3 regions of the Pantoea sp. X-Soil-TKNS-1211 genome follow, and region 2 is predicted to be linked to each of the others. Evidence: predicted binding sites of a transcription regulator. Region 2 holds the regulator's gene; each other region holds the start of a gene.
The links. Region 2 encodes PurR, which represses purine synthesis genes. Its sites were predicted from a motif close to CANGCAAACGTTTGCNTG; they were not measured.
Positions count from the first base shown of each region.

Region 1: purE (5-(carboxyamino)imidazole ribonucleotide mutase) is a predicted target of PurR. The motif match lies at 4,905-4,922, and genes of this name have one in related genera.
Region 3: pyrC (dihydroorotase) is a predicted target of PurR. The motif match lies at 9,316-9,333, and genes of this name have one in related genera.

Region 1 is NZ_AP035953.1:1,195,771-1,206,137, reverse strand. Features, by position in the region: tRNA gene AC6I8W_RS05665 (tRNA-Arg) at 97-173, opposite strand; gene AC6I8W_RS05660 (DUF1198 family protein) at 269-769, opposite strand; gene folD (bifunctional methylenetetrahydrofolate dehydrogenase/methenyltetrahydrofolate cyclohydrolase FolD) at 935-1,801, shown strand; gene ybcJ (ribosome-associated protein YbcJ) at 1,801-2,013, shown strand; gene cysS (cysteine--tRNA ligase) at 2,059-3,444, opposite strand; gene ppiB (peptidylprolyl isomerase B) at 3,665-4,159, shown strand; gene AC6I8W_RS05635 (UDP-2,3-diacylglucosamine diphosphatase) at 4,159-4,875, shown strand; gene purE (5-(carboxyamino)imidazole ribonucleotide mutase) at 5,007-5,516, shown strand; gene purK (5-(carboxyamino)imidazole ribonucleotide synthase) at 5,513-6,577, shown strand; gene ybbP (putative ABC transporter permease subunit YbbP) at 6,630-9,047, opposite strand; gene ybbA (putative ABC transporter ATP-binding protein YbbA) at 9,044-9,730, opposite strand; gene tesA (multifunctional acyl-CoA thioesterase I/protease I/lysophospholipase L1) at 9,698-10,324, shown strand; gene AC6I8W_RS05605 (SDR family oxidoreductase) at 10,356-10,367, shown strand, end outside.
Region 2 is NZ_AP035953.1:1,960,676-1,971,042, reverse strand. Features, by position in the region: gene AC6I8W_RS09475 (alkene reductase) at 1-621, shown strand, start outside; gene gloA (lactoylglutathione lyase) at 717-1,124, shown strand; gene rnt (ribonuclease T) at 1,238-1,906, shown strand; gene AC6I8W_RS09460 (Grx4 family monothiol glutaredoxin) at 1,941-2,276, opposite strand; gene AC6I8W_RS09455 (C40 family peptidase) at 2,639-3,424, shown strand; gene cydH (cytochrome bd-I oxidase subunit CydH) at 3,480-3,569, opposite strand; gene purR (HTH-type transcriptional repressor PurR) at 3,855-4,880, shown strand; gene punR (DNA-binding transcriptional activator PunR) at 4,877-5,788, opposite strand; gene punC (purine nucleoside transporter PunC) at 5,897-7,099, shown strand; gene cfa (cyclopropane fatty acyl phospholipid synthase) at 7,408-8,556, shown strand; gene AC6I8W_RS09425 (riboflavin synthase subunit alpha) at 8,635-9,285, opposite strand; gene AC6I8W_RS09420 (MATE family efflux transporter) at 9,485-10,367, shown strand, end outside.
Region 3 is NZ_AP035953.1:1,726,666-1,737,032, reverse strand. Features, by position in the region: gene flgC (flagellar basal body rod protein FlgC) at 1-334, opposite strand, end outside; gene flgB (flagellar basal body rod protein FlgB) at 337-750, opposite strand; gene flgA (flagellar basal body P-ring formation chaperone FlgA) at 905-1,564, shown strand; gene flgM (flagellar biosynthesis anti-sigma factor FlgM) at 1,670-1,975, shown strand; gene flgN (flagellar export chaperone FlgN) at 1,981-2,412, shown strand; gene murJ (murein biosynthesis integral membrane protein MurJ) at 2,545-4,083, opposite strand; gene AC6I8W_RS08300 (Gfo/Idh/MocA family protein) at 4,205-5,125, opposite strand; gene AC6I8W_RS08295 (DUF480 domain-containing protein) at 5,127-5,765, opposite strand; gene rimJ (ribosomal protein S5-alanine N-acetyltransferase) at 5,783-6,373, opposite strand; gene mdtH (multidrug efflux MFS transporter MdtH) at 6,621-7,823, shown strand; gene grxB (glutaredoxin 2) at 7,898-8,545, shown strand; gene AC6I8W_RS08275 (lipoprotein) at 8,656-9,219, shown strand; gene pyrC (dihydroorotase) at 9,399-10,367, shown strand, end outside.

The DNA of each region.
Region 1 (10,367 bases), 760 kb from region 2:
ATAGATGTTAGTAGACGTTGAGATAACGACATTCCCGGGAAGGTGCTTTCTTACTGGGGTTTTGTGGACTTTGGTAGACAATGAGAGAAGAAAAAATGGCACGCCCTACAGGATTCGAACCTGTGACCTACGGCTTAGAAGGCCGGTGCTCTATCCAGCTGAGCTAAGGGCGCATATGCGGTTGCGTCGAATTATACGTTGGCACGCGGCCTCGTCAACGTTTTTGCACCCGCGAAGTGCAGAGTGCTGATGATATAACCAATCCCGCTCAATGACGTTTACGATATTCACTCAACGACACCAAATTACTCTCCTCCTTCGCCTCCCCTTCCAGCTCAATCCCCTGCGTAAACCAGCCGTTAAACCGTTCGCGCATCGCGTTCATCTCTTCCCGGTCCGGCTCCAGTTCGCGCAGAAAGCCCATCGCCAGCAACAATTGTTGTTGGGTGATCACCGGTGAAAAATGCGCCCGACTGAGGATCTGGTGCCAGCGCCGCATATTCCCTTCCCCGCCATCAACAATAAACACCTGCCAAATCAGCAGCACCGCTGCCGCATTCTGCAAATGGCTTTCATTGTCGCCGGTGATGTAGTCGGTGAACTCCTTCGCCGCTTCTTTGCCCATTAGCGAGAGCATCGATTCCACATGGACTGGCGGTAGTTGCAGTCGTTTGCTAAGTGATTGAGCCGCATGGCGTGAACCGGCCGTCAGCAGGCGGAAGCCCACCACAAACACCACCACTAAAGTCGCAAGGATTAGCCAGATCATAAACATTCCACTAAATTCATTGCCGGGCATCATACGGGTTAACGCGGGCAATCTGAAGTAACAAAAGCGCGCCTCAGGAACAATCTGTGCCTGACAGCGCGACGCGCTTCTGACAGAATAGGCGCCTTTCCCCGATTCAACATTACACAGTGGATTTCCTCTCTGATGGCAGCAAAAATTATTGACGGTAAAACGATTGCGCAGCAGGTGCGCCTTGAGGTTGCGGAAAAAGTACAGCAGCGTCTGGCGGCTGGAAAACGTGCTCCGGGACTGGCAGTCGTTCTGGTGGGTGAAAACCCCGCTTCGCAGATCTATGTCGCCAGCAAACGCCGCGCCTGTGAAGAAGTGGGATTCGTTTCCCGTTCTTACGATCTGCCAGCAACCACCAGCGAAGCCGAGCTGCTGGATTTGATCGATGCGCTGAATAACGATCAAGAAATCGATGGCATTCTGGTGCAGCTGCCACTTCCGGCAGGCATCGACAATGTCAAAGTGCTGGAACGCATCGTGCCAGATAAAGATGTCGATGGTTTCCATCCGTACAACGTGGGCCGTCTGTGTCAACGCGCGCCGAAGCTGCGTCCTTGCACCCCACGCGGCATTGTTACGCTGCTGGAGCGTTATGACATCGATACCTACGGCCTGAACGCCGTGGTGGTTGGCGCATCCAACATCGTTGGTCGTCCGATGAGCATGGAGCTGCTGCTGGCGGGTTGCACCACCACCGTGACCCACCGTTTTACCAAAGATCTGCGTCACCATATCGAACACGCCGATCTGTTGATCGTGGCGGTAGGTAAACCCAACTTTATTCCGGGTGACTGGATCAAACCGGGTGCGATTGTGATTGATGTCGGTATCAACCGTCTGGAAAGCGGCAAAGTGGTCGGTGATGTGGATTTCGAAGCAGCTTCAGAACGTGCTTCTTACATCACGCCAGTGCCGGGCGGTGTTGGCCCGATGACGGTCGCCACCCTGATTCAGAACACCCTTCAGGCGTGCGAAGAGTATCACGACGAGGAGATCGCATAATGGCGACGTTTTCTCTGGGTAAACACCCACATGTTGATCTGTGCGATCTGCTGAAACTTGAAGGTTGGGTGGAGAGCGGCGCGCAGGCCAAAGCGGTGATCGACGAAGGCGAAGTACGCGTCGATGGCGCGATTGAAACGCGTAAACGCTGCAAGATCCTCGCCGGTCAGATGGTAGAGTTTGCCGGCCAGCGTATTACCGTGGTGGCATAAACTCTGAAATAAAAAGGGCGAACCTCAGTTCGCCCTTTTTATTGGTTACTTACGACGCCAGGTGGTGCCCTGCGGACCATCTTCCAGCACGATGCCAAGCGCGTTCAGTTTGTCGCGTGCCACATCGGCCTGCGCCCAGTCTTTCGCTTTACGCGCATCGTTACGCATCTTAATCAGCGCTTCGATCTCCGCCACTTCATCGTCATTGGCCTGCGCACCGCTTTGCAGGAACTGTTCCGGATCCTGTTGCAGAATGCCCAGCACATCCGCCAGCTGACGCAGTTTCGCTGCCAGCGCATCTGCCGCTGTTTTATCTTCTGCTTTCAGACGGTTCACTTCACGCGCCATATCGAACAGCACCGAGTAGGCTTCCGGCGTGTTGAAGTCGTCTTCCATAGCGGTGCGGAAACGCGCTTCGAACTCTTCACCACCCGCCGCGACAGCGCTGACATCGGTATGACGCAACGCGGTGTAGAGACGTTCCAGCGCCGCACGTGCCTGATTGAGGTTATCTTCACCATAGTTGAGTTGGCTGCGATAGTGGCCGGACATCAGGAAGTAACGCACGGTTTCCGCGTCGTAGTGTTGCAGCACATCGCGCACAGTGAAGAAGTTGCCGAGCGATTTTGACATCTTCTCGCGATCAACCATCACCATACCGGAGTGCATCCAGTAGTTAACGTACGGGCCATCGTGCGCACAAGTGGATTGCGCCACTTCGTTTTCGTGATGCGGGAACATCAGGTCTGAACCGCCGCCGTGGATATCGAAATGGGTGCCAAGCTGTTTGCAGTTCATCGCTGAACATTCAATATGCCAGCCCGGACGACCGTTGCCCCAGGGAGAGTTCCACGCCGGTTCGTCAGCTTTGGACATCTTCCACAACACGAAATCCATCGGGTTACGCTTCACTTCGGCCACTTCAACGCGCGCACCGGCCTGAAGTTGTTCCAGATCCTGACGGGACAGCACGCCGTAATCTTTATCGCTCAGTACATCAAACATCACGTCGCCGTTGTCGGCCACATAGGCGTGACCACGTTCGATCAGGCGTCCGACCAGTTCGATGATCTCGTCGATATGACGCGTCGCACGCGGCTCCAGATCTGGCGGCAGGATCCCCAGCGCGGCGAAATCTTTATGCATTTCACCGATCATACGATTGGTCAGGGTTTCGATACTTTCGCCATTCTCGTTGGCACGTTTGATAATTTTGTCGTCAATATCGGTGATATTACGCACATACTTCAGCTTATAACCGACATAGCGCAGATAGCGTGCCACCACATCAAATGCCACAAAAGTACGTCCATGGCCGATATGACAGAGGTCGTACACCGTGATGCCGCACACGTACATGCCGATTTCACCAGCATGGATGGGTTTGAATTCCTCTTTCTGTCGCGTCAGGGTGTTATAAATCTTTAGCATTGAACGGTTCCGTATTTAACGTGTGCGGGAATGGCCTTTCCAGGCTAGCTGCGTATTGTGCCGTATTTTTTACTTCAGCGCGACGCCAGCATATCAACTGCCGCTGCCTTGCTGACGCGTCATCACAATTTGTGATATAAGATGCCTCTACAAAAATGCCCGCTGCTCTGAGGCAGGCGCGGCAATTGACACCGACGACAACCTTTACAGGACGAGAATGATGGTCACCTTCCAGACGAACCACGGCGATATCGTAATTAAAACCTTCGATGACAAAGCGCCGGCAACCGTAAAGAACTTCCTGGATTACTGTCGTGAAGGTTTCTACGACAACACCATTTTCCACCGTGTGATCAACGGCTTTATGATTCAGGGCGGCGGCTTTGAGCCGGGCATGAAGCAGAAAGCCACCAAAGAAGACATCCGTAATGAAGCCAACAACGGCCTGAAAAACACCCGTGGCACCCTGGCGATGGCACGTACTCAGGCTCCGCACTCCGCTACCGCGCAGTTCTTCATTAACGTAGCAGACAACGACTTCCTGAACTTCCGTGACGAAAGCCTGCAAGGCTGGGGTTACTGCGTGTTCGCTGAAGTGGTTGAAGGCCTGGACGTGGTCGACAAAATCAAAGCAGTGGCCACTGGCCGCAGCGGCATGCACCAGGACGTGCCGAAAGATGACGTGATCATCCAGAAAGTGACCGTTAGCGAGTAATGTCGCGCACGCTGTTTATCGCAGATCTTCATCTGTGTGAAGAGGAACCGGCAATCACTGCCGGTTTTCTGCATTTTTTGCAGCGGGAAGCGCAGCAATGCGATGCGCTTTACATCCTTGGCGATCTGTTCGAAGCCTGGATTGGCGATGACGATCCCAATCCATTACATCAACAAATCGCCGACGCGCTTCAGGCTCTGCCGGTGCCGAAATTCTTTATCCACGGTAATCGCGATTTTCTGCTCGGCCAGCGCTTTGCACGTGCCAGCGGCATGACGTTGCTGCCGGAAGAACAGGTGTTAACCCTGCACGACAAGCGGCTGCTGATTATGCATGGCGATACCCTGTGCACCGATGATGAAGGCTATCAACGCTTTCGCGCCAAAGTGCATCAGCGCTGGCTGCAAAAGCTGTTCCTCGCCTTACCGCTCAGGCTACGCATGCGTATCGCTGCCAAAATGCGCGCCAACAGCAAACAGGCCAATCAGCATAAATCGCTGAGCATTATGGATGTGAATCAACAGGCGGTGATGGATGCGATGACGCGCCAGCACGTACGACTGCTGATCCACGGCCACACCCATCGTCCGGCGATTCATGATTTTGTTTTGCAGGGTGAAAATGCCCAACGCGTGGTGCTCGGTGCCTGGCATCATCAGGGGTCGATGATTCAGGTCGATGCCGCTGGCGTGCAGCTAATCGAATTCCCGTTCTGATTAACGGGCAATCTTGCCCGTTTTCCGGCCACGCAACCGTTTTCCTTGCTGCCATCTCATGCTATTCTCTGTGCCCTTCTTCACCTGCCCGCCCGGCCAGGTTCGTTTGTATATTCACAGGAGTTGACCGCATGTCATCCAACGCCGCCCCGGCTCGTATCGCCATCGTCATGGGTTCCAAAAGTGACTGGGCTACCATGCAGTTCGCCGAGGAAATTCTTAACAGCCTGGATGTCCCCTTCCACGTGGAAGTGGTCTCTGCTCACCGTACGCCCGACAAACTGTTCAGCTTCGCCGAAAACGCCGCGCAAAATGGTTACCAGGTGATTATCGCCGGTGCTGGCGGTGCCGCCCATCTGCCGGGCATGCTGGCCGCCAAAACCCTGGTGCCGGTGCTGGGCGTGCCGGTACAAAGCGCTGCATTGAGCGGTGTCGACAGCCTCTACTCCATCGTGCAGATGCCGCGCGGTATCCCGGTAGGTACGCTGGCAATCGGTAAAGCCGGTGCCGCCAATGCTGCCCTGCTGGCGGCGCAGATTCTGGCAATTCACGACAGCGCGCTGGCGACTCGCCTGGCGAACTGGCGTCAGACCCAGACTGACGAAGTACTGAACAACCCGGACCCGCGGGGGGATGCATGAAGCCGGTTTGCGTACTGGGAAATGGTCAGTTAGGCCGTATGCTGCGCCAGGCGGGTGAACCGCTGGGCATCGCCGTCTACCCGGTCGGATTGGATGCAGAACCTTCTGCGCTACCGATCGCGCAAAGCGTGATCACGGCGGAGATTGAACGCTGGCCGGAAACCGCGCTGACGCGTGAGCTGGCAAGCCATCCGGCCTTTGTGAATCGCGATATTTTCCCGCGTCTGGCCGATCGCCTGACACAAAAACAGCTGCTCGATCAGCTGAATCTCGCCACCGCCCCGTGGCAATTGCTGGCGGATAAAAGCGAATGGCCGCAGGTGTTCAACTCGCTCGGCGAACTGGCCATCGTTAAACGCCGTACCGGTGGTTATGACGGGCGCGGCCAGTGGCGTCTGCGCGCCAATGAAACCGATACCCTGCCGGATGAGTGCTACGGCGAATGCATCGTTGAACAGGGCATCAACTTCAGCGGCGAAGTGTCGCTGGTTGGCGCACGTGGGCAGGATGGCAGCACGGTTTTCTATCCGCTGACCCATAACCTGCATCAGGACGGTATTCTGCGCACCAGCGTGGCGTTCCCGCAGGCCGATGCGGCGCAGCAGCAACAGGCCGAAGCGATGCTCAGCGCGATCATGCATGAGTTGAACTACGTCGGTGTGATGGCGATGGAGTGCTTTGTTACACCGCAGGGCCTGCTGATCAACGAACTGGCACCGCGTGTCCACAACAGCGGACACTGGACGCAGAATGGTGCTTCCATTAGCCAGTTCGAGCTGCATCTGCGTGCGGTGCTGGGTTTACCGCTACCGCAGCCGGTGGTGTATGCGCCATCGGTAATGGTCAATCTGATTGGTACGGATGTGAATCTGGCGTGGCTTAATCAGCCGCTGGTGCATCTGCATTGGTACGAGAAAGAGGTACGTCCGGGACGTAAAGTCGGCCACCTCAATCTGACCGATTGCGACCAGGTTCGTCTGGCCGCCGCGTTGAACGCGCTGATGCCGTTGCTGCCGTCAGAGTATGCGAGCGGTATCGCCTGGGCCGTTGAAAAGCTGTAATTAAAAGGTCGCCAGCAATGGCGACCTCCATTACGTTCGCGACGGAACCCTATCACGCCGCTTCAAACCGCCTGAACAACGCTTTCCCTTTCAGCAAACGCACCCCCAGCCAGCCGCCGCACAGCGACAGCAGCACCGCCCCGGTGATCGGCAGCGCCAGCCAAAGACTCCAGTCCGGTTCCCACGGAAAATCAAAGATCTTCCGTTGCAGACCCCACAGCGCGGCTTCCGCGCCCAGTGCCGCCGCAACGCCAGACACCACGCCCAGCAAGGCGAACTCACACCACAGGGTTCCACGCAGCAGCCGTTTGCTCGCCCCCAACGTGCGATAAACGACCAGCTCCTGACGCCGTTGGCGCATCCCGACCTGAATCTGTGCCAGCAACAACAGAACGCCGCAAATCGTTACCAGCACCACCATAATCTCCAGCGCCTGGCTAACTTGCGCCAGCACCTGACCGATCTGCCGCATCATGCTGCCAATATCCAGCAAACTCAGGGTTGGGAACGCCCGGTTCAGCTGTGCCAATAATGCCGGATTACTCTCCATGCGGAAGCTGGTCAACCAGGTTTGCGGCTGGTCATCCAGCGCCCCCGGAGGGAAGATAAAGAAGAAATTGGGCCGCAGGCTTTCCCAGTCCACTTTACGCAGGCTGGTAATTTTGGCGCTGAACTGCTGGGTATCGCCGCTGAAGGTTAAGGTGTCACCCAGCTTCACCCCCAGACGATCCGCCAGCTCGGTCTCCATCGAGACTTCCCCGGTTCGCGGCGGCCAACTCCCCGCCACCAACGGATTGTGATCCGGACGATCCGCCTGCCAGGTCAGATTCAGCTCACGATTCAGGGCGTTATCCATATTCGGATCGGCATCTTTACCATTGAGCTGAGTCAGACGGGCGCGGATAATGGGATAGAAGGTCTCCGCTTTGATCCGATGTGATTGCAGGAAATCACGTACCTGTGGCACCTGTTCCTGCGTCATATTCAGCAAAAAATAGTTGGGACTATCAGGTGGCAACTGTTGCTGCCAGCGATCAAGCAAATCGCCACGCATCACCAGTAGCAACGCCAGCAACATAAAGGAGAGTGAAAACGCCGCCAGTTGACTGAGCGTCATCGCCGGTTGCCGCAGCAGACGGTTGATCGCCAGCCGCAGCGCGAGGTTGCGCACCACCAGCCGTCGTAACAGCAGCAAAGTGCCCCAGCCCAGTAACGCCAGCAACATTGCCAGCATCACCACGCCCGCCAGCAGCGCCCACAGCATTTTGCTGCCCCCCATCAACAGCGCCAGCAAGCCAATCACCACCAGCGCCATCACCGGCAGATAAAAACGCAGCGGCCAGACATCCGCAACCGCATCGCGACGCAGTACGCGCAACGGCTGGGTTGCCAGCAATAACCGATAAGGACGCAGCCCCACCAGCAGCGAGATAACAAACATCGCCCCCAGCGACCACAACCACGGCCAGAAGCTGGCCGCCGGTAGCGCCGCAGGCAGCACCGGTTTCAGCATCACCAGCAGGATGATTTCTATCCCCTGCCCCAGCACGCTACCCGCCACCGACGCCAACAGCAGCACCGCCAGCCACTGGCCGATAATCAACCGTTGCAGCACCTTGCGTGTTGCGCCAAGGGTTTTCAGCACCGCCACCAAATCATAGCGGCTGCGGCAATAGTGGCTCATCGCCACCGCCACGGCCGCGATCGCCAACAGCAAAGTCAGCAAGGCTGACAACAATAAAAATTGTTGCGCGCGTTGCATCGATCGTCCCAATGCATCTTCTGAGTTTTCCACGCTAATCCAGCGTTGATCCGCCTTGAGCTGCGGCTGAATCCAGCTATCGTAGCGCGCCAGCGGGGCCGGATCGCCCGAGAATTTGTAGCGCCAGCTCAGGCGACTGCCCGGCTGGATCGCGCCGGTTTTCTCCACATCTGCCAGGTTCATCAGCAGACGCGGCGCGGTTTGGAAGGGATTAAAACCTGCGTCAGGTTCCTGAATCACCTCACCAGCGATACGTAGCGTGGTATCGCCCACGTCAATCTCATCGCCGGTTTTCAGGTTCAGCAGTGCCAGCAGCCGGGGGGCCGCCAGTACCGTCCCGGCCCTGGGACGCAGGCCGGGCGGATCGGTTTGCAGGGTGCCAAACATCGGATACGCATCATCCACCGCTTTCACATCCGCCAGTTGCGGCGTTTCCTGGGCAAAGGTCATGGTCATAAAACTCAACTGGCGACTGACCGCTAACCCCTCTTGCCGTGCCTGCGCCAACCAGGCATCCGGCACTGGCGCGCTGCTGCGTAGGGTACGGTCCCCGGCCATAAAGTCACGACTTTGCTGGCTTAACCCTTTTTCCATCCGATCGCTGATCGACCCCAATGCCAGTACGCAGGCCACCGCCAGCGTCAGGGCCAGCCAGACGATCAACAGCGAGGGCGAACGCCACTCACGCCAGAACCAACGCCAAATCATGACTCCTCCCACAATTTACCGTCACGCAACCGCAAACGACGATCGCAACGCGCCGCCAGTTGTTCATCATGCGTCACCAGGATCAACGTGGTGGCAAAATCACGGTTGAGGGAGAACAGCAGATCGGCGATGCGATCACCAGTCTGACGGTCCAGGTTGCCGGTCGGTTCATCGGCAAATAAGAGGCCGGGACGACCATTAAAGGCGCGTGCCAGCGCTACCCGCTGCTGTTCGCCACCGGAAAGCTGGGCAGGAAGATGGTGCAGACGCGCTTTTAAGCCGAGCTGCGTCAGTAATTCCACCGCTTGATCGCGGCTTTCGCGATCGCTGACGCCGCGCAGTAACGCGGGTAGCTGGACGTTTTCCAGCGCATTCAGCGTAGGCACCAGCATAAAGGATTGAAAGACAAAGCCGACTTCCCGCGCGCGCAGCGCCGCACGCTGCTCCTCATCCATCGCATGTAACGGTTCGCCCAGCAGATGCACTTCACCGCTGCTGCCATCGTCCAGCCCGGCAAGGATGCCCAACAGGGTGGATTTGCCCGAGCCAGACTCGCCAATCAGCGCAATGGTCTGGGCGGGTTTGACAAGCAGCTCAACTCCGGTAAGGATGGTCAGCTGATGCTCTCCCTGACCGACGGACTTAGTAAGATGATGAACTTCAACAATGTTTTCCGCTGGCATTATTCCTTCCTGTGGTTATTGCTTCTGCTGGTGTCACGTCTTGCTGCGGCCGATACGCTGCTGGTGCTGGGCGATAGCCTGAGTGCCGGTTACCGCATGTCCGCGAACGTTGCCTGGCCATATCTGTTGAATAAAGAGTGGCAACAGCAGCCCAGAATTATTAACGCCAGCATCAGTGGCGATACTGCCGGACAGGGGCTGGCGCGTTTACCGGCGTTATTAAAACAGCATCAACCGCGTTGGGTGTTAATCGAATTGGGCGGTAACGACGGCCTGCGTGGCTTTCCACCGCAAAATATCGCTCAGGACCTGAGCAAAATCATCGACGATGTGAAAGCGGCAAAGGCGCAGCCGCTGCTGATGCAAATTCGTTTACCGGCAAATTATGGGCGTCGTTATACGCAGGCGTTTAGCGCGATTTATCCGCAGCTGGCACAGCAGTACAACATTCCTCTGGTGCCCTTCTTTATGGAGCAGGTGTATCTGAAACCGGAATGGATGCAGCAGGATGGTATTCACCCTAATCCGGATGCGCAGCCCTTTATCGCCGGTGTGATGGCGCAGGAACTGGCTCCGCTAGTAAAGCATGATTAACGCAGGCGCGTGATTTTTAACAGGTAAAGTTATGCAAAAAACC
Region 2 (10,367 bases):
ATTGTGGCAGACTTCGGTCAGGCTGCCGCTAATGCGCGCGAAGCAGATTTTGACCTGCTGGAATTGCACTCTGCCCATGGTTATTTGATGCATCAGTTCCTTGCGCCGGGATCCAACCAGCGCACCGATGAATATGGCGGCTCGATTGCCAAACGCGGTCGTTTCGCGCTGGAAGTGGTAGATGCGGCGATTGCCAACTGGTCGGCTGACCGTATTGGTATCCGTATTTCACCGATTGGTGCTTTCCAGAACCTGGAGAACGGCCCGGATGAAGAAGCCGCTGCACTGTGGTACATCTCCGAGCTGGGTAAACGTAAAATCGCTTATCTGCATCTGTCAGAACCGGACTGGGCAGGTGGCCAACCCTACAGCGATGCTTTCCGTGAGAAAGTGCGCGCGCTGTTCCCCGGGGTGATCATTGGTGCCGGCGCCTATAGCGTTGAGAAAGCAGATGACCTGATTCAGCGTGGTCTGATCGATGCCGTCGCGTTTGGCCGCGATTTTATCGCCAACCCGGACCTGGTTGCGCGCCTGCAACAAGATGCGCCGCTTAACCCACAACGCCCGGAAAGTTTCTACGGCGGTGGTGCCGAAGGCTATACCGACTACCCTACTCTGTAAAATCACCCCGCTGCCGCCCCAATGTGCGGCAGCGCTGTTTTTTCGTAGCGTTAACTCGCTATACTTAGCTTTTGTGCTTTTTAAAAGAGGATGTTATGCGTTTACTTCATACTATGTTACGCGTTGGCGATCTGGAACGTTCAATTGAGTTTTATACCCAAGTGCTGGGTATGCGTCTGCTGCGCAAGAGCGAGAACACGGAATACAAATACACGCTGGCTTTTGTCGGTTACACCGAAGAGAGCGAAGGTGCGGTGATTGAGCTGACCTACAACTGGGGCGTGGATAGCTATGACCTTGGTAACGCGTACGGTCATATCGCGCTGGGCGTTGATGATGTTGCTGCCACCTGTGACCAAATCCGTCATGCCGGTGGCAAAGTGACGCGTGAAGCCGGTCCGGTAAAAGGCGGCACCACGGTCATTGCATTTGTTGAAGATCCCGATGGCTACAAAATCGAGCTGATCGAAAACAAACATGCCGGACACGGCATCGGCAACTAACGCTGTTTGCCAGGTCAGCCTGGTCTTTTACGGGCTGGCCCTCCTCTGCTGCTGCACCCTCCCGCGATTTTTGCCATAATGCGCGCTGCCTCAATTATTGCTATGAGATCCTGATGTCTGAATCGAACGCCTTAAATGCTCTCCATCAACGCTTTCGCGGTTTTTATCCCGTGGTGATCGACGTCGAAACTGCCGGTTTTAATGCCAAAACCGATGCCCTGTTAGAAATCGCTGCCACCACCCTGAAGATGGATGATGACGGCTGGCTGCATTGCGACGAAACGCTGCATTTCCACGTTGAACCTTTTGAAGGCGCGATTCTTAACCCGGAAGCCCTGGCGTTTACCGGGATTGACCCCAGCAACCCGCTGCGTGGCGCGGTGAGCGAATATGATGCGCTGCATGCCATTTTTAAGATGGTGCGCAAAGGAATGAAAGACACCCATTGCAACCGTGCGATCATCGTGGCGCACAATGCGACCTTCGATCATAACTTCCTGATGGCTGCCGCTGAGCGCGTCAGCCTGAAGCGCAATCCCTTTCATCCGTTCGCGACGTTCGATACCGCAGCATTAAGTGGATTAGTGTTGGGGCAGACCGTGCTGGCAAAAGCCTGCAAGGCGGCAGGAATGGATTTTGATAGCACTCAGGCGCATTCGGCCCTGTACGACACCGAACAAACTGCCATCCTGTTTTGTGAACTGGTGAACCGCTGGAAGCGCCTGGGTGGCTGGCCACTGGCATACAGTGACGATCTGTCGGAAGAAGACACCGCCGAGTGACCAAAAGAAAGGCCGACGATTGTCGGCCTTGCCATTATTCTGCTTCTTTATGCTTCTCAGCAGTTTCTTTAATCAGCGGCTGAAGTTCACCACGCTGGAACATCTCAACGATGATGTCGCAACCACCAACCAGCTCGCCATCAACCCACAGCTGCGGGAAAGTCGGCCAGTTAGCGTATTTTGGCAACTCAGCACGGATATCCGGGTTTTGCAGGATATCAACATACGCGAAGCGCTCACCACAGGCAGACAGAGCCTGTACCGCTTGTGCAGAGAAACCGCAGCTTGGCAGTTTCGGCGAACCTTTCATGTACAGCAGGATCGGGTTTTCTGCGATCTGGCGCTGGATTTTCTCAACAGTACTCATTATTGCCTTCCTTAATTCCTCACTTCGTGTTTGTTTATTGTAGCGACTTCACCCCCGCACTGAAAACGGGATTTTGCAGTCGAGGCACATCAATCGCCATGTTTGTTAAGTTCCAGTACCACACATAACATTTCCATATCATGAATAAGCATGAACCGATTAATAATTGGCAATATTTCTGCTGGGTTAACCAGCTGAAATCGCTCATTTTTGCCCCATATCAAGTCTGCTAACAGATTAATAGAAAAATGCCTTACCTTTTGGAAAAAAACTGGATTAGAATCATCTCGGCGCTGATCATTGATCAGATTTTTCTAACATAGCCGCAGGCTGTTACTTCAGACTGCTTAACCTGTAACCGGACTATGCGTTTACTCATTACGCTTTTTATGCTGGCTTTCGCTCAACTGTTTTTTAATGTGGCTTCTGCATCCCCGCATGCGCCCATCAATGCCAGTTTGCATAACGCTGAGAAGAAAAGTGCGCGCGAAGATGAGCGTCGTAAACGACGCCCGGTAAAAACCAGCACGAAGAAATCCCGCCTCGCCACCAGTGTTCAGAAGTTAAAGCTGAAAAAACAGCCGAAAACAGAAACCGCGCTGCATAAAACCCGGAGTAAAAAGACCCGGCTGAAATCGCCGTCAAAAAAATATGGTCATCAGCGTGTAGCAAAGAAAACTGAGAAGTTGGACGATGACCGCGATCTGACCACCATCAAGATGAGCAATTCTCATCGTCAGCGTTATCAGAAAGCGCGAGAGACCGCGATGAACAAACTGATGGGGCAGATTGGCAAACCTTACCAGTGGGGCGGCACCTCACCACATACCGGTTTCGATTGCAGTGGTTTGGTGTGGTATGCGTACAAGGACCTGGTCAAATACAAATTCCCACGCACCGCGAACGAAATGTACCACCTGCGTGATGCGGCACCGATTAAGCGTGACATGCTGGAGAAAGGGGATTTAGTGTTCTTCCGCATTAATCATCGTGGTACTGCCGATCATGTTGGCGTTTATCTTGGCAACGGCAAATTTATTCAGTCGCCACGAACCGGTAAAGATATTCAAATCAGTGCGTTGGGTGAGGATTACTGGTTGAAACACTATGTCGGCGCACGCCGTATGATGACGCCCAAGACCATCCGCTAGAGCAACCCGATCGAAAGAAGAAGCCGGACACTGATTTTCAGGTCCGGCTTTTTTATTAATGAAGGATCGCGGTGAAGCTGAATACGATAATCATTAGCAGCGCGCCCACGGTGGTAAACAGCGCCAGTTTCAGGTCTGTACTCATCACAACTCCTTAGTCACATTAATTGAAGGGTTATCGTGATTTTCTCACACCCCCCGGCAAAAATCTCGTGTTATCCGCGCCAGCTTGCTAGAATCGCCGCCTTTCGTTGCGCAACAGTTTTTGCGCACGCTGTGTTTGCGGCAAGTTAAAGTGTTATTGACTGAGTGTTAACGTCTTTTTCTTCGCCATTTGCCCCGAAAATCGGGGCGCAAAACCATTAGCAGACGCAAACGTTTAACAATATACTTATCAGTTAGTTGCGATAAGCCCGGGAGTACCATTTTCATGGCAACAATTAAAGATGTGGCGAAACGCGCCGGTGTCTCTACCACCACGGTTTCGCATGTCATCAACAAGACGCGTTTCGTCGCGGAAGAGACGCGTAACGCCGTATGGGAAGCGATCAAAGAGCTGCATTACTCGCCCAGCGCCGTGGCGCGCAGCCTGAAAGTTAACCACACCAAAACTCTGGGGCTGCTGGCCACCTCCAGTGAAGCCCCCTATTTCGCCGAAATTATCGAGGCAGTGGAAAACCATTGTTTCGATCGTGGTTACACGCTGATCCTTGGCAATGCGCATAACGATCTGCAAAAACAGCGCGCGTATCTGTCAATGATGGCGCAGAAGCGCGTCGATGGCCTGCTGGTCATGTGTTCTGAATACCCTGATGACCTGCTGACCATGCTGGAAGAAAATCGCAACATCCCGATGGTGGTGATGGACTGGGGTGCATCGCGTGGCGACTTTACTGATACGGTGCAGGATAACGCCTTCCAGGGCGGTTATCTTGCCGGTCGTTACCTGATAGAGCGTGGCCATCGTGACATCGGTGCTATTCCTGGACAAATGGAGCGCAACACCGGCGGTGGCCGTCATGCAGGATTCATGCAGGCGCTGAACGAAGCAGGCATCACTGCGCGCCCCGAGTGGATTGTGCAGGGTGATTTCGAACCGGAGTCAGGTTATCAGGCGATGCAGCAGATCCTCAATCAGAAACAACGCCCAACTGCGGTGTTCTGTGGCGGCGATATCATGGCTATGGGCGCGATTTGTGCCGCAGATGAAATGGGCCTGCGTGTGCCACAGGATATTTCGGTGATCGGTTATGACAACGTGCGCAACGCCCGCTATTTCACTCCCGCGTTAACCACCGTGCATCAACCCAAAGCCCAGTTGGGGGAAAAAGCGCTGGAAATGCTGCTGGATCGCATTACCAGCAAGCGTGAAGAACCGCAGACCATTGAGGTTCAGCCGACGCTGATTGAACGTCGTTCCGTCGCGGATGGCCCCTTCCGCGACTACCGCCGCTAAGCCTCCGTTTCGCTCAGCCATTCCTGGTTGAGCGTTTCGGCATCGCCAAGATAGGTCAACAACCAGCTCAATGCCGGTGAGTTGCGTTGTTCTGACCAGCTGACACAACAAGGGCTATCCGGGAACGGCGTGGGTAACGCTAACTCAGTTAGGGCACCGCTATCCAGCAACGGTCGGGCTAAATGGCCCGGCACCATGCCAACGCATAATCCAGCCAGCAAGCAGTCGAGGCCAGTTTCCCATTCCGGCACCACCAGTCGGCGCTGATTATCCAATGTCCAGGTCATACGTCGCGGCAGCGCCCGTGAGGTGTCTTCCAGCACCAGAGAAGGCCAGGCTCTCAGGGTCTCTTCGTCCAACAAGGTACTTTTCGCCAGTGGATGATCGGGACTGACCACACAGCGCCAGTTAAGTGCCCCCATGTCCTGAAAAGCGAAACGACCGCCAACCGGGATCGCCTGGGTGGCGCCAATTGCCACATCGACCCGCCCATCGGCCAGCGCATCCCAGACGCCGTTGAACACTTCATAGCTGATTATCAACTCCATATCGGGAAAGTGGCGATAGAAATCCTTGACCAATTGACGAGTACGCTGCGGTTTCACAATACAATCCACCGCAATACTGAGCTGACCACGCCAGCCATTCGCCAATTGTTGGCACTGCCGCCGCGTGGCCAGCATTTTTTTGATAACACTTCGCCCCTCACGTACAAAATGTTCTCCTGCCGCCGTTAACACCACTTCCCGATGCTGACGTTCGAACAACGGCACAGCCAACCAGGTTTCGAGCTGGCGCACCGTATAGCTGATGGCAGAAGGCACCCGGTGTAACTCCTGCGCCGCCGCACTGAAACTACCGGTTCGAGCCACAGCATCCACCACCTCAAGAGCGTATTCAGACCACATGTTTTTGCCTGCAAATTTTTTGATAGCACTGCGCAAATATTAACGTTTCACAAAGCCCCTCGCACGCTTTTACACTCCCCCGCGTTTACCTGTCTAAAGAGAATTACCATGTTGTCATCAAAAGGATTTCTGCCTTATCTTGCTTTACTCAGCATGCTGGGCTTTCTGGCTACGGATATGTACCTGCCGGCATTCGGTGCCATGCAGCAGGATTTTGCCACCACACCCGGCACGATCAGTGCCAGTCTCAGCCTGTTCCTTGGCGGGTTTGCCTGCGCGCAGGTGTTCTGGGGACCGCTGTCTGACCGATTCGGTCGTAAGCCGATTCTGCTGGCAGGATTAGTGATTTTTGCCCTCGGCTGCCTGGGGATGTTGTGGGCGACTGACGTCCGCCTGATGCTGGCGCTGCGCTTTGTACAGGCTGTGGGTGTCTGTGCGGCTGCCGTGAGCTGGCAGGCATTGGTGGTGGATCGTTATCCGCAGAGCCAGGCTAACAAAGTTTTTGCCACCATTATGCCGCTGGTTGCCTTGTCACCGGCGCTCGCCCCATTACTGGGTGCCTGGCTGATGGGACATTTTCACTGGCGAAGCATCTTCCTGCTGCTGACGCTAATCACCCTGGTGTTGCTGATCGGTACTCTGTGCCTCGCCAATCCCAGGCGTACTCAAACCACCCGAGCGCCTCAGCCAGGCTGGCTGACGCTGCTGGCATCACGTTCCTATAGCGGTAATGTATTGATTTATTCAGCCTGTTCCGCCAGTTTTTTCGCCTGGCTGACCGGTTCACCCTTCATCCTCGCGGATGTAGGTTTGTCACCGGCGGATATTGGTCTGAGCTACGTGCCGCAGACTATCGCCTTTCTGATCGGTGGATTTGGCTGCCGCGCGCTACTGAATCGTTTTCACGGAAAACAATTGCTGCCGTGGTTGCTGGTGATCTACAGTCTGAGCATTCTTGGCCTGTTTGTGGTGGCACAACTCTCTTCACCGGCCCTGTGGGCATTGCTGCTGCCGTTTTGCGGCATGGCGCTGGCAAATGGTGCTATCTATCCGATTGTGGTCGCCAGCGCCCTGCTGCCCTTCCCCCAGGCGACGGGTAAAGCCGCTTCATTACAGAATTTGCTGCAACTCGGATTATGTTTTGTCGCCAGCCTGGTGGTTTCCGCCGGATTACAGCAGGCGCTGCACAGCACCAGCCTTGTCATGCTCGCCACCGTGGCACTCGCCTGGGCCGGTTTCGCCTGGCAACGTACGGCAAACGCACAAAGTGATGTTGCTCACAACTCCTTAGCCTGCGAAGATAATCACTGATGCAACGACTTTAGTTAGCAACCTAACGATAAGTCGTTGAATATTGACCCACGTAAGCATATACTGCGTGGGTCAGCATTTCTGTAACAAATCAATAACATAATTGTATTAATATTAAGCGACCCTGTCGCTGGGATGGCGTCTGCACGATATTCTCCGCTGTGTTGTGCCAGACATTTCTATTCAGATTCATACCTCTGTAAAACGTCGGATATCTGGCGCACGGATTTTCCGTGAGTTCTCTCACAAGCCTGGAGAAATTGGCTATTATTTTCTCAGGTTGAAATCGGAAAGGTGATGGAGAAGCTATGAGTTCATCGTGTATAGAAGAAGTGAGCCTTGAAGAAAACCACTGGTTTCGTATCGCCCATGAATTACTGGAACGGGCTGATATTGCTATCAACGGCACTCGCCCCTGGGATATTCAGGTTAAGCATCCGGATTTTTTTAAACGGGTTTTGCAGGAAGGTTCACTGGGCCTGGGTGAAAGCTATATGGACGGTTGGTGGGACTGCGAAAGTCCCGACATGTTTTTCCACCGTGTACTGAAGCATCATCTGGATCAGCAATTACCTCATCATTTTAAAGACACGCTGCGTATTGCAGCTGCGCGTCTGACCAATTTGCAATCGAAAAAACGCGCATGGATTGTGGGTAAAGAGCATTACGATCTTGGCAATGACCTGTTTTCCTTGATGCTTGATCCTTTCATGCAGTATTCCTGTGGTTACTGGAAAGATGCCGAGACGCTGGAACAGGCTCAGCAGGCCAAACTTGATATGATTTGCCGCAAGCTGCAACTGAAACCCGGCATGACATTGCTCGATATTGGTTGCGGTTGGGGTGGTCTTGCAGAGTTTGCCGCACGCAATTATGGCGTGAAAGTGCATGGCGTCACCATTTCGGCAGAGCAACAGAAGATGGCACAGGAGCGTTGTGCTGGTCTGGACGTCACCATCCTGTTGCAGGATTATCGTGACCTGAATCTGCAAGTTGACCGTATCGTCTCGGTCGGCATGTTCGAACATGTGGGTCCCAAAAATTACGCGACCTATTTTGAGGTGGCCGATCGTAATTTGAAGCCGGACGGTATTTTCCTGCTGCATACCATTGGGGCGATTAAAACCGATATGAATGTGGATCCCTGGATCGACAAATATATCTTCCCGAATGGTTGTCTGCCCTCCGTACGTCAGATTGCCAATGCCAGCGAATCACATTTTGTGATGGAAGACTGGCACAATTTTGGCGCGGATTATGACACCACGCTCATGGCCTGGCATGCGCGTTTTCTTGACGCCTGGCCGCAGCTGGCAGAAAAATACGGCGACCGTTTTAAACGCATGTTCAGCTATTATCTTAATGCCTGCGCCGGTGCATTCCGCGCGCGCGATATTCAGCTGTGGCAAGTGGTTTTTAGTCGTGGGACTGAGGGCGGCCTGCGCGTCGCGCGTTAAACCCGAGATATTGTAGCGGCGTGATTTATCACGCGCTTTTAAAACAGTGCGATAAATCGCGCCGCTACGAATTAGCTGTTATTCGCTCTCATCGGACTGGTGATGCGCCAGTGCGGTGGCTTCACGTTGCGCAAGTACGCGCTCCACGGTTTCCACAATCGCCTGCGTGTGCGGATCAATCTCGATATTCACCTTGTAGCCCAGCTTCTTGGTGCCAAGCGTGGTGCGTTCAAGCGTTTCCGGTATCAGGTGCACACAGAATTTACTCTTCGTCACATCGCCAACCGTCAGGCTGATACCGTCAATGCCGACAAAACCTTTATGCAGAATATATTTGATCTGCGCCGGATCCTGTAATTTAAACCACACTTCACGGTTATTTTCGGACTGAATGATTTTACAGATTTCTGCCGTGGTCATAATATGACCAGACATTAAATGGCCGCCAATTTCGTCGCTGAATTTCGCCGCACGTTCAATATTGACGACACCCCCCACCTGTAATTCACCCAGATTGGTAATCCGTAGGGTTTCTTTGATTAAGTCAAAGCTGACCTGATCACCCTCAATCGCCGTCACCGTCAGGCAGCAACCGTTATGCGCCACTGACGCGCCCAGCGCCAGCCCCGGCAATAACTCCTCCGGCAGCTTCACCACATGGGTACGAAACAACTCTTTTTCTTCGATAGCAACAATCTCTGCTGTGCCTTGCACAATTCCAGTAAACATAATCTCAGCCTCTGCGAAGTTTGCGCTAGTTTATCACAGCTGAGCCGTTCGGGTTTAATTAGGCGGCGGGTGAAATTTACACAGCCGTTTTAACAAAATGCGAACAAAGTTTGGCGAAGCGTCATCAGACCGGTACACTAGGCCGCGCATTCTTTGGGGATCTCTCCCCGTTCTCTTCTTATTTAAATGCAGGTGATACGTGCAGAAGTATTTAACAGAAGCGCGTCAATTGCTGGCCCTTGCGATCCCGGTCATCCTTGCTCAGGTTGCCCAGACCGCGATGGGTTTCGTGGATACCATTATGGCCGGTGCGGTAAGCGCCACGGATATGGCCGCCGTTGCGGTGGGCACCTCTATCTGGCTTCCCGCCATTTTGTTTGGTCATGGTTTGCTGCTGGCATTGACGCCTACCGTTGCGCAACTCAACGGATCGGGACGCCGTGAGCGCATCGCTGAACAGGTTCGTCAGGGTTACTGGCTGGCGTTTTTTGTCGCGTTACTGATCATGCTGGTGCTGTGGAACGCGGGCTATCTGATTCATGCGATGCATGATATCGATCCGCTATTGGCCGCCAAAGCCGAAGGCTATCTTCATGCGCTGCTGTTCGGTGCGCCCGGCTACCTGTTTTTCCAGGTAGCGCGCAATCAGTGTGAAGGTTTGTCCAAAACCAAGCCCGGTATGGTGCTGGGTTTTCTTGGGTTGCTGACCAATATCCCACTCAACTACGTGTTCATCTATGGCCATTTCGGTATGCCGGCACTGGGTGGTGTCGGTTGCGGCGTCGCTACCGCCACCGTGTATTGGGTGATGTTTATCGTGATGCGCTTTTGGCTGAAACGCATGGGCAGCATGCGCGATATTCGCATGAGCAGCGGTTTTTCCGCGCCGTCGCGCGCTATTTTGTCGCGTCTGTTTAGCCTTGGATTACCGGTCGCGCTGGCGCTGTTTTTTGAGGTGACACTGTTTGCCGTAGTCGCCTTATTGGTGTCACCTCTGGGCATTGTCAAAGTCGCCGGACATCAGATCGCGCTGAACTTCAGTTCACTGATGTTTGTGCTGCCGCTGTCGCTGGGGGTAGCCA
Region 3 (10,367 bases), 230 kb from region 2:
AACTGCGTGAGGCCGACATGGTGTTCACGGTCTCTGCCACCACATCCACATTGGGCATCTTGACGTAACCTTTCTGGTCGGCCATCGGATTGCCCGGGTCATACACCAGTTTGGCCGGGGAAGGATCATCCACCACGCTGGCCACTTTGACGCCACCGGTCGCCATACCCGGTGCAGCATCGGTCTGGAACACCACCTGTTTCGCCACATACGGCTGACCATCCGGCCCGGTAACGCTGTCGGCGTTAGCCAGGTTACTGGCGCTGACGTTGAGGCGCTGCGATTGCGCTGTCATGGCCGACCCGGCGATATCAAAGATATTTAGCAATGCCATTGTTATTGCCCCTGCAGAACACTCATCATGCCTTTGATCTGGCTACTGATAAGGGTGAGATCGGTTTGATATTTCAGGCTGTTATCTGCGAACTGCGTACGTTCCCGGTCCATATCCACGGTGTTGCCATCCGCGGCGGGCTGATCGGGAATGCGGTACAGCAGATCCATCGACGGCTGTGAATTGGTCTGAGCCTCAATGTGACGAGCAGACGTCACGTTGAGCGCCAGACTGCTGCCCTCGGCGCGACCGTTTTCCATCACCTTGCTGAGCTGGCTGGCAAAGTCGATATCCCGAGCCTGGTAACCCGGGGTATCGGCGTTGGCAATGTTAGAGGCCAGGATCTCCTGACGCTCCGCTCGCAGGTTGAGGGCTTCTGTACCAAATCGCAGCGCGGCATCGAGTTTGTCGAGCATGCTTCCTCCGCGAATGAGAATTTCGAGCTGACAGCTTAATTGGGGAAAAGCAAGGGCTATCGTCTGAATAGCGCCAAAAACATTGGCTATTTTTGACATTGAAATTTTTGCGCGAGGAGTAGACTCAGTGCCATCTTCAGTCAGGAGGCGTGTTATGCGCAGATTTACAACCTTACTGGCCCCATTTTTGTTGGCCCTGTCTTTACCCGGCCATGCTGCGGATCTCTCCGCGCAGCTGACACAATTTTTTAAAGCGCGCGATCCGCAACACGCAGCGGGAATGACCGTGGTGGTGCGTACGCCACAGGCGCAGTGGCCGGACTGCACTGCCCCCCAATTCGTGTTGCCTGGCAACAGTCGCCAGTGGGGCAACTTGAGCATTGCCACCAATTGCGGGCAGAATCGCCGTTACTTACAGGTTCAGGTACAAGTCACTGGTCTTTATCTGGTGGCAAATCATCAGTTGATGCGTGGCAGCAACGTCACTGCCAGCGATTTTCGTTTACAATCCGGGCGACTGGATACGCTCCCCGCGCGTACCTTGTTCAGTGCAGACAGCGTGGCCGATGCCATCGTGATGCGAGATATCCCACCTGGACAGCCGGTTACCGCCACCATGGTGCGTCTGCCATGGCGGGTAAAAGCGGGACAAAATGTGATTGTGGTTGCCAGCGGTAACGGGTTTGATGCCAGCAGCGAAGGAAAGGCACTGAATAATGCGACCACTGCGCAAATGGTCAGAGTGCGAATGGGCAATGGTCAGGTCGTCAGCGGTCGGGTCGGCGAGGATGGGAATATTCTTATATCGCTATAAAGCGCTAAAGAACCCTGTTTTTCTGCCGATAGTGAAAACAACAAAGAAATTACCCTATGCTGACTCAGTTGGCTTATCCCCAACTGACCTTACAGGAGCAAGACCATGAGCATTGACAGAACTCAGCCTATTCAGCCGCCCAGCACTGTTCAGACCCGTGACAATACCGACAACAGCAGCAAAGTGCGCCAGAGCAGCACCGCCACCACCACCAGCACCAGTGAAAGCGGTGCCCAGGTGAAACTGAGTGCTGCGCAGGCGCAGCTGACGCAACCCGGCAGCAGCGACATCAATACTGCGCGCGTTGAGCAACTGAAAACCGCCATCCGCAATGGCGATCTGAAAATGGATACCGGCAAGATCGCCGATGCGCTGATTGCTGATACCAAGGCGTATTTAGAGGGTAATTAATCCCGATGAACAATCTGTTGACCACGTTAGATAAAATGCAGGAAGTGCTCTCTTCACTCCGCGAGGTGATGAATGAAGAACAGCAACAACTTGCCTCCGGCCTGATTAACGGCAACCTGTTGCAGCGCATCACTGAAGATAAAAGCGCGCTGCTCTCGACGCTGAATTATCTTGACGAGATGCGCCGAACGACCGAGCAAAGTACCGGTACGCAGGCGCCCTATCGTGGCAACAGCGATATGTCCCGCCGCTGGACGACTATCCAGAAACAGACGCATCAACTGCGTGACGCTAATACGCACAACGGGTTGTTACTCCAGCAGCAGATTCGTTTTACTGATAATGCGTTGACGGTGCTGAAGCCGCATCAGACACAGGCATTTTATGGGCCGGACGGATTGGGTAAAGGTCAGTCAACACTGAGCCGCAAAGGGTAACCGTTCGACGTTCAGAGGTAAAAAAGCCGCCATCGCTAATAACGAGGCGGCTTTTTTTGCGCGATAAATCGCGCCGCTACGAATAGGCAGAGTTCTGTAGCGACGCGATTTATCGCGTGGTTTGCGTGATGATTAGGCTTGGGTACGGCGGGCAAAATCGCGCGGACGGAAGCCCATCAGGCCCAGCACCAAAAAATATGCCCCGCCGCCCACGGCACATACCGCCGCCAGGCGCAGCAAGCGCCACCACATCTGCCCGACTTCCCATGACGGCATAACATACAGCAACCCCAACAGCGCCACCGCCATCGCGACTACCGCAATCAGCAGACGGACTAAAAAGCTAAACCAACCGGGTTGCGGCTGAAAAATCTGTTGCTTGCGCAGTTGCCAGTAGAGCAGCGCAGCATTAAGACAGGCCGCCAGACCGATGGATAGCGACAGACCGGCATGCTTCAACGGACCAATAAACGCCAGGTTCATCAACTGCGTCACAATCAGGGTAATGATGGCAATTTTCACCGGCGTTTTGATGTCCTGGCGGGAATAAAATCCCGGTGCCAGCACTTTCACCACGATCAACCCCATCAGCCCGACTGAATAGGCAATTAAAGCTCGCTGTGTCATCGCCGCATCAAAAGCGGTAAATTTCCCGTACTGAAATAACGCCACGGTCAGTGGCCCCGAAAGGATGCCCAACGCCACCGCACTCGGCAGCGCCAACAGGAAGCACAGGCGCAACCCCCAGTCCATTAACCGTGAATATTCATCATGATTATTACTGGCAAAACTTTTCGCCAGCGATGGCAACAGGATAGTACCCAACGCCACACCTAACACCCCGGAAGGAAACTCCATCAGGCGGTCAGCATAATACATCCAGGAAACGGAACCCGAGACGAGGAACGACGCGAAAATGGTGTTGATAATGAGAGAAATTTGACTGACTGACACGCCAAGAATCGCCGGTCCCATCTGACGCATTACACGCCAGACACCCGCATCACGCAGGTTAATGCGCGGCAATACCAACATGCCAATTTTCTTCAGATGCGGCAGTTGATAGAACAACTGCAACACGCCCCCTACCACCACCGCCCAGGCCAGCGCCATCACTGGCGGATGAAAATGTGGCGCGGCGAACAACGCAAAACCTATCATGCTGATGTTCAGCAACGTCGGGGCAAACGCAGGCACCGAGAATCGATTCCAGGTATTGAGGATAGCCCCAGCCAACGACGCCAGCGAAATCAGCAAGATATAAGGGAAAGTGACCCGCAGCAGCGAGCTGGTGAGCGCAAATTTATCCGCAGTATCCGCAAAGCCAGGTGCCGTCACCACAATGACCCAGGGGGCGGCAATCATGCCCAACACCGTCACCACGGCCAACACCAGAGTCAGCAAGCCAGAAACGTAGGCAACGAATACCCGCGTCGCGTCGTCACCCTGTTTGCTTTTATATTCGGCAAGAATGGGCACAAATGCCTGCGAGAACGCGCCTTCGGCAAAAATACGCCGCAGCAGATTGGGCAATTTAAAGGCGACAAAGAAGGCGTCGGTAGCCATCCCGGCACCAAATACCCGCGCCACAATGGCATCGCGGGCAAAGCCCAGCACGCGGGAAAACAGGGTCATTGAACTGACCGCTGCCAGCGATTTCAACAAATTCATAATTGGCGGCGCATCCTGAAAAGGGTCGGATAAATGAGCAACTTAGCGCGGACATTCGAAAATGTCCGGCGATAGTCTACTGCCACGGCGGGAAATGACCAGCATTGAGTGTTACAAGGAATTATTCCTGTTCGGCATCACGCCACAGCTTTTCCACCAGCCGCTGCGCCACCAGCGCCTGTTCACCGCTGGTTTCAGGCATCGTCTGATTTTGTACGCACTGAATAAAATGGTGAGCAGCGCCGGTAAATCCGCGCTGTGTCAGGTGACTTTGCCATGCAGGCGGCGCTTCCAGGCGCAACCCCGTAAGGTTTTCCTGCTGCCAGTCACGCATTTCTGCCACCTGAATAGTGTCACCATCACAAATGGCACTGACCACTTCTCGCTGCGTCCCGGCACGGCGATGCATACTGGTGGTGACTTGCAGCGCACCGGCGGAAAAATGATGCTCCGCATACAACATCGCACCCTGTTCGTTAGTCTCAATATAACCGTGCAGGCGCGTCAGTTTACCCCCCGCCAGCCATAACGCCGTGTCAACCACGTGCAGATAGTCGTCCAGCAGAGTAAAGCGTAAATCCTGCGGCCCGACACTGTCCGCGCGGTGCTTTTCGATTCGCAGCGACGCCGCACGCGCCATCTCAGCATGCAGTTGTTGATAACGTGGCGCAAAACGGCGGTTGAACGCCACCATCAATTTACGTTTGCGTTTCTCTGCCAACGCCACCAGCGCTTCGGCCTGCTGTAAGGTCTCTGCTAAGGGTTTATCAACGCAAACATCCTTGTCTGCCAGCAGCAGTGCTTTGACGACCTCGTAATGTGAAGCCGTGCTGCTATGCACAAACACCGCATCACTGGCGGCCGCCAAAGCATCAAGCTGGCCGAAACAGGGGATGCGGTAGCTATCGCAGATGGGTTGCGCTTTGGCCTGATTCGGCGAAAATGCCCCGGCCAGTTGCCAGCTTTGTGCTTGTGACAACACCGGCAGCCAGGCTTTTTGCGCGATGCCCCCTAATCCGACGATACCAATACGCAGTGTCATCTCAATGCTCCTGTTGCAGCAGTTGTTCCAGTTGCGCCTGCAACCGGGCCACGGTGTCTTCCAGTTGTGCGACTCGCGCCTCAAGGTCCGAGGTCTCGGCCTCGATGGTCGTTTCCGGCTGATCCGCAACCTCGCCGCCAAACAGATGCATATAACGACTTTCGCGTTTACCGGGTTCCCGCGCGAGACGCACCACCATGGGACCATCATCACGAGAAATCAGACCGTTGAGTGTCTGCTCAACCTCGTTCATATCGCTAAATTCATGCAAACGACCGCTGCGGGTACGCAACTCACCCGGCGTCTGTGCGCCACGCAGAAACAGCAGCGTTAATACCGCGACTTCTGCACTGCTGAGTTGCAGATTGCCAAATGCTGAGTTGCAAAATCGTTGTTCATATTTACTGACACGCTGCCCGAAACCACTGTTGGAGGTGACCAGATGCTTTTTCACCAACTCATCCAACTGGGATTGCACCTCGCTCTCGCTCAGGTTCATCACCGGTTCACGGTTGGACTTTTGATTGCAGGCGGTGACGACGCCATTGAGCGATAGCGGATATTGATCTGGTGTGGTCACCTGCTTTTCCAGTAGACAACCAATCACGCGCAACGCCTGCGCTGATAAAGCCATTTTCATTGCATTGTTCCCTGTTATTATCCGCGGCGGTCCGGCGTCCACTCACGCCAGGTTAATGCTGTCAGGACATGATCCTGCCAGCGGCCATCGATGAGCAGGTAATCTTTGGCATATCCTTCTTTTTCAAACCCCAGACGCGCCAGCAGATCGCCGCTGCGTTGATTATGTGGCATGTAGTTCGCCATAATCCGGTGCATATGTTGCTGCCGTTGCATATACCGAATGGCGCTTTGCAGGGCTTCGAACATCAGCCCCTGCCCTTGCCATTTCTCACCTAATGAGTAACCCAGATAGCAGGCGTGAAAGGAGCCGCGCAGCACATTGCTAAAGTTGGCAACACCACGCACTTCACGCTCTTCCTGATCCATCAGCACAAAATAAAACGCCGAGCCTTGTTTATGCATGTCGGCGATCAATCCCAGACGCGCCTGCCAGCCCGACGGATAACAATGGCTTTCATCGCGTACCGGCTCCCAGGGCTTGAGAAAAACACGGTTTTCCGCATAGTAATCCGCCAACCGCCAGGCATCACGCTCATGGACTAAACGGACCACCAAACGATCGGTGGTGAGGCGCACGCGTGGCCCAGCAGAACGATAGCCAAACATCTTGACTCCTGAAATCCAAGACTTAAGAAGGAAGTACGCCATCGGCGTTATATCTCACTATAACCGTCACCCTGCCTGCGGTAAAACCCCGTTTCCCGTGCTCAGGCATTCATCCTTGTTCAGGATTAATTTTCTTACCGATTCGATGAAAAAATATCATCCTGATAATCCTGTTTTTCCTGCCTGCACAGGCGGAAAATAGACCAACTGGTCTCTTTTCTCCTCTCCACCTTGCTCAGGATTAAGCATGTCTCGGGTTGCGCGGGCACGACGCCTCGGTAAAACATTTTTATTAGTGGATAACATGTTGGTGGTGTTAGGGTTTTTTGTGGTATTCCCTCTCATCTCTATTCACTTCGTTGAACAACTCGGCTGGGCCGCGCTGATGGTCGGGATTGCACTCGGCCTGCGTCAGTTTGTGCAGCAAGGCTTGGGTATTTTTGGTGGAGCCATCGCTGACCGCTTCGGCGCACGCCCCCTGATCGTCACCGGCATGCTGATGCGTGCCGCAGGCTTTGCCTGTATGGCGCTGGCGCATCAACCCTGGTTGCTGTGGCTGGCCTGCCTGTTATCTGGCTTAGGCGGAACGCTGTTCGACCCACCACGCAGCGCGATGGTGGTAAAACTGGTGCGCGCCCGTGAGCGCGGCCGCTTCTTTTCCCTGTTGATGATGCAGGACAGCGCAGGAGCGGTGCTGGGCGCACTGATTGGCAGTTGGTTACTGGCGTGGGATTTCCGCCTGGTGTGCTGGGTGGGCGCGGCGGTGTTCGTCAGCGCGGCATTATTCAATGCTATCTGGTTACCCGCCTGGCGCATTTCCACCGAACGTATCGCGATGCGCGAAGGCATGCAGCGCGTCTGGCAGGACAAACGTTTTCGCCTGTATGTACTGACGCTGACCGGTTACTACATTCTCGCCGTCCAGGTGATGCTGATGTTGCCGGTGATGGTGAATCAGGTCGCTGGCGCACCGGCTGCGGTGAAATGGATGTACACCATTGAAGCGCTGCTCTCGCTGAGCCTGCTCTACCCGTTGGCGCGCTGGAGCGAAAAACGCTTCCGGCTGGAGACGCGTCTGATGGCAGGTCTGTTTTTGATGACCATCAGTTTGTTACCGGTGGGACTGGCCAGTACCCTACCGGCGCTGTTTTTCCTGATCGCCGTGTTCTATCTCGGCTCCATCATTGCCGAACCGGCGCGAGAAACGCTCAGCGCCTCGCTCGCCAGTTCGCGCGCCCGCGGTAGTTATATGGGCTTCAGTCGTCTTGGGCTTGCAATCGGCGGTCTGATTGGCTACTCCGGCGGTGGCTGGATGTTTGATGTCGGCCAGCAACTGGCGCTGCCGGAATTGCCGTGGATGTTGCTTAGCGCGGTGGGCTGTGTGACGCTGCTGGCGCTGTGGTGGCAATTTCAACCCCGCGCGGTGGCCCCGGCGTTGTACAGCAGCTGATTTCTCTCCCATACTTCCCGCACGTCTGTAAAAAGGGTGACGTCAGTCACCCTTGGGAACCGAGGAGAAACAGGATGAAACTCTACATCTACGATCACTGCCCTTTCTGCGTCAAAGCGCGCATGATTTTTGGCCTGAAAAATCTGCCCATTGAACTGGTTGTGATGCTAAACGACGACGAGAACACACCGAAAAAACTCATTGGTCAAAAGATGGCCCCCATCCTGCAAAAAGCCGATGGTAGCGCCATGCCAGAGAGTATGGATATTGTTCGCCTGGTGGATAAGCAGGATGGCGAAACCTTACTGAATGGCAAAGCCAATCCCGCCATCTCTGACTGGCTGCGTCATGTAAATAGTTACGTGAATAAGCTCCTGCTGCCACGCATCGCTGACGCGGCTTTTGCCGAGTTCGCTACACCGGAAGCCCGCAACTATTTTCGTGAGAAAAAACAGGCCAATATCGGCGACTTCGGCGAACTGCGCAAGCATGCGCCAGGACTGATTAAAAACATCAATGATGATCTCCGTCAGTTGGATAAACTGATTGTCAAACCCAATGCGGTCAACGGCGAACTCTCAGAAGATGATATCAATTTGTTTCCGTTGTTACGCTCGCTGACCCTGGTTGCCGGTATCGACTGGCCGAGCCGTGTGGCTGCCTATCGGGACAATATGGCGAAACAAACGCAGGTCAATCTGCTCTCATCTATAGCTGCCTGACCGTTGTGATGAGAAACGTTGCGACGTTTCTCATCTCTCTCCTGGTGACACTCGTCCCTGATTCAGGCAGGCTATGGCACGTTTGCCGTATCATTCAGGATGAGGAAAGTATGAAGAAGGCTTTTCCGGGGCTTATAGCCCTGCTTTTTGCCGTGCTGCTGGCCGGCTGTAATCAATTGACGCAATACACCATCAGTGAACAGGAAGTGAATCAGGCACTGCAAAAACACAACAATTTCGAGAAAGATGTGGGTGTCTCGGGACTGGTGAATGCGCATATTGTGCTGACTGATTTGACCAGCCAAATTGGCCGCGAAGAACCGGGTAAAATTACGCTATCAGGTAAAGCCAATATTAACGTCAGCTCTTTATTCGGCCCGCAACAAGCTGAAATGCAGTTAAAAATGAAGGCACAACCGGTATTCAATGCGCAACAGGGTGCGATTTACCTGAAGGATCTGGAGATTGTTGATGCCCAGGTGCAGCCGGAGAAAATGGCGTCGATCATGAAAACGCTGACGCCCTATCTCAATGAGTCGCTCAAACGTTACTTTGATGAGAAACCCGCGTATGTGCTGAGCGAAGATCGTAGCAAAGGCGAAGCGCTGGCGAAAAAATTCGCCAAAGGCCTGGAAGTGAAACCGGGTCAGTTGGTGATACCGTTCACTGACTAATTCCTTTGCACGGATACGTAGCGGCGCGATTTATCGCGCTGTTTGGGGTAAAACCCGCGCGATAAATCGCGCCGCTACGCAACATGAATAAAATCCCGTGCAAACGGTTGCCCACATCCTTATGATTACTCCCCGGCCTAAACGTGCCTTTCGTTTTCTACCTAGCCGGAGCCTTTTGAATGACAGCCCAACCCCAGCAAATCACGATTCGCCGCCCTGACGACTGGCATATCCATCTGCGTGATGGCGCGATGCTTCAGGCCGTGTTGCCTTACACCAGTGCGGTAAATGGTCGTGCGATTGTCATGCCAAACCTGGTTCCGCCAGTCACCAGCGTTGCTGCGGCGATGGCCTATCGCGATCGTATTCTGGCCGCGCTGCCCGCAGAACATGCCTTTACACCGCTGATGACCTGCTACCTTACCGATTCTCTCGATCCCGATGAGGTTGAACAAGGCTTCCGTGCTGGCGTGTTTACTGCCGCAAAACTGTATCCGGCCCACGCCACTACCAACTCCAGCCATGGCGTAACCAATATCGCCTCCATTGCGCGCGTGCTGGAACGCATGCAGCAGATCGGTATGCCGATGCTGGTACACGGTGAGGTGACCGATTCCCACATCGATATTTTTGACCGGGAAGCACGTTTTATCGAAACCGTGCTGGAGCCATTGCGTCAGCAATTCCCTGGCCTGAAAGTGGTGATGGAGCATATCACTACTAAAGAAGCCGCTGAGTATCTCGCTGCCGGGAATGAGCTGTTGGGTGCGACGATCACACCACAGCATCTGATGTTTAACCGTAACCATATGCTGGTTGGCGGCGTGCGCCCTCACCTGTATTGTCTGCCGATCCTGAAACGGAATATCCACCAGGAGGCGCTGCGTAAATTGGTGGCCAGCGGCAACCGTCGCGTGTTCCTTGGCACGGACACTGCACCGCATTTGCGTCATCTGAAAGAAGCCAGCTGCGGGTGCGCCGGGGTATTCAATGCTCCCACGTCCTTACCGGCTTATGCCACGGTGTTTGAAGAACTGGGAGCGTTGCAGCACTTTGAAGCATTCTGTTCCGAAAACGGGCCGAACTTCTATGGCTTACCGCTGAATGAAGGGACGCTGACGTTGGTGCGTGAGCCGTGGACTGTTGAA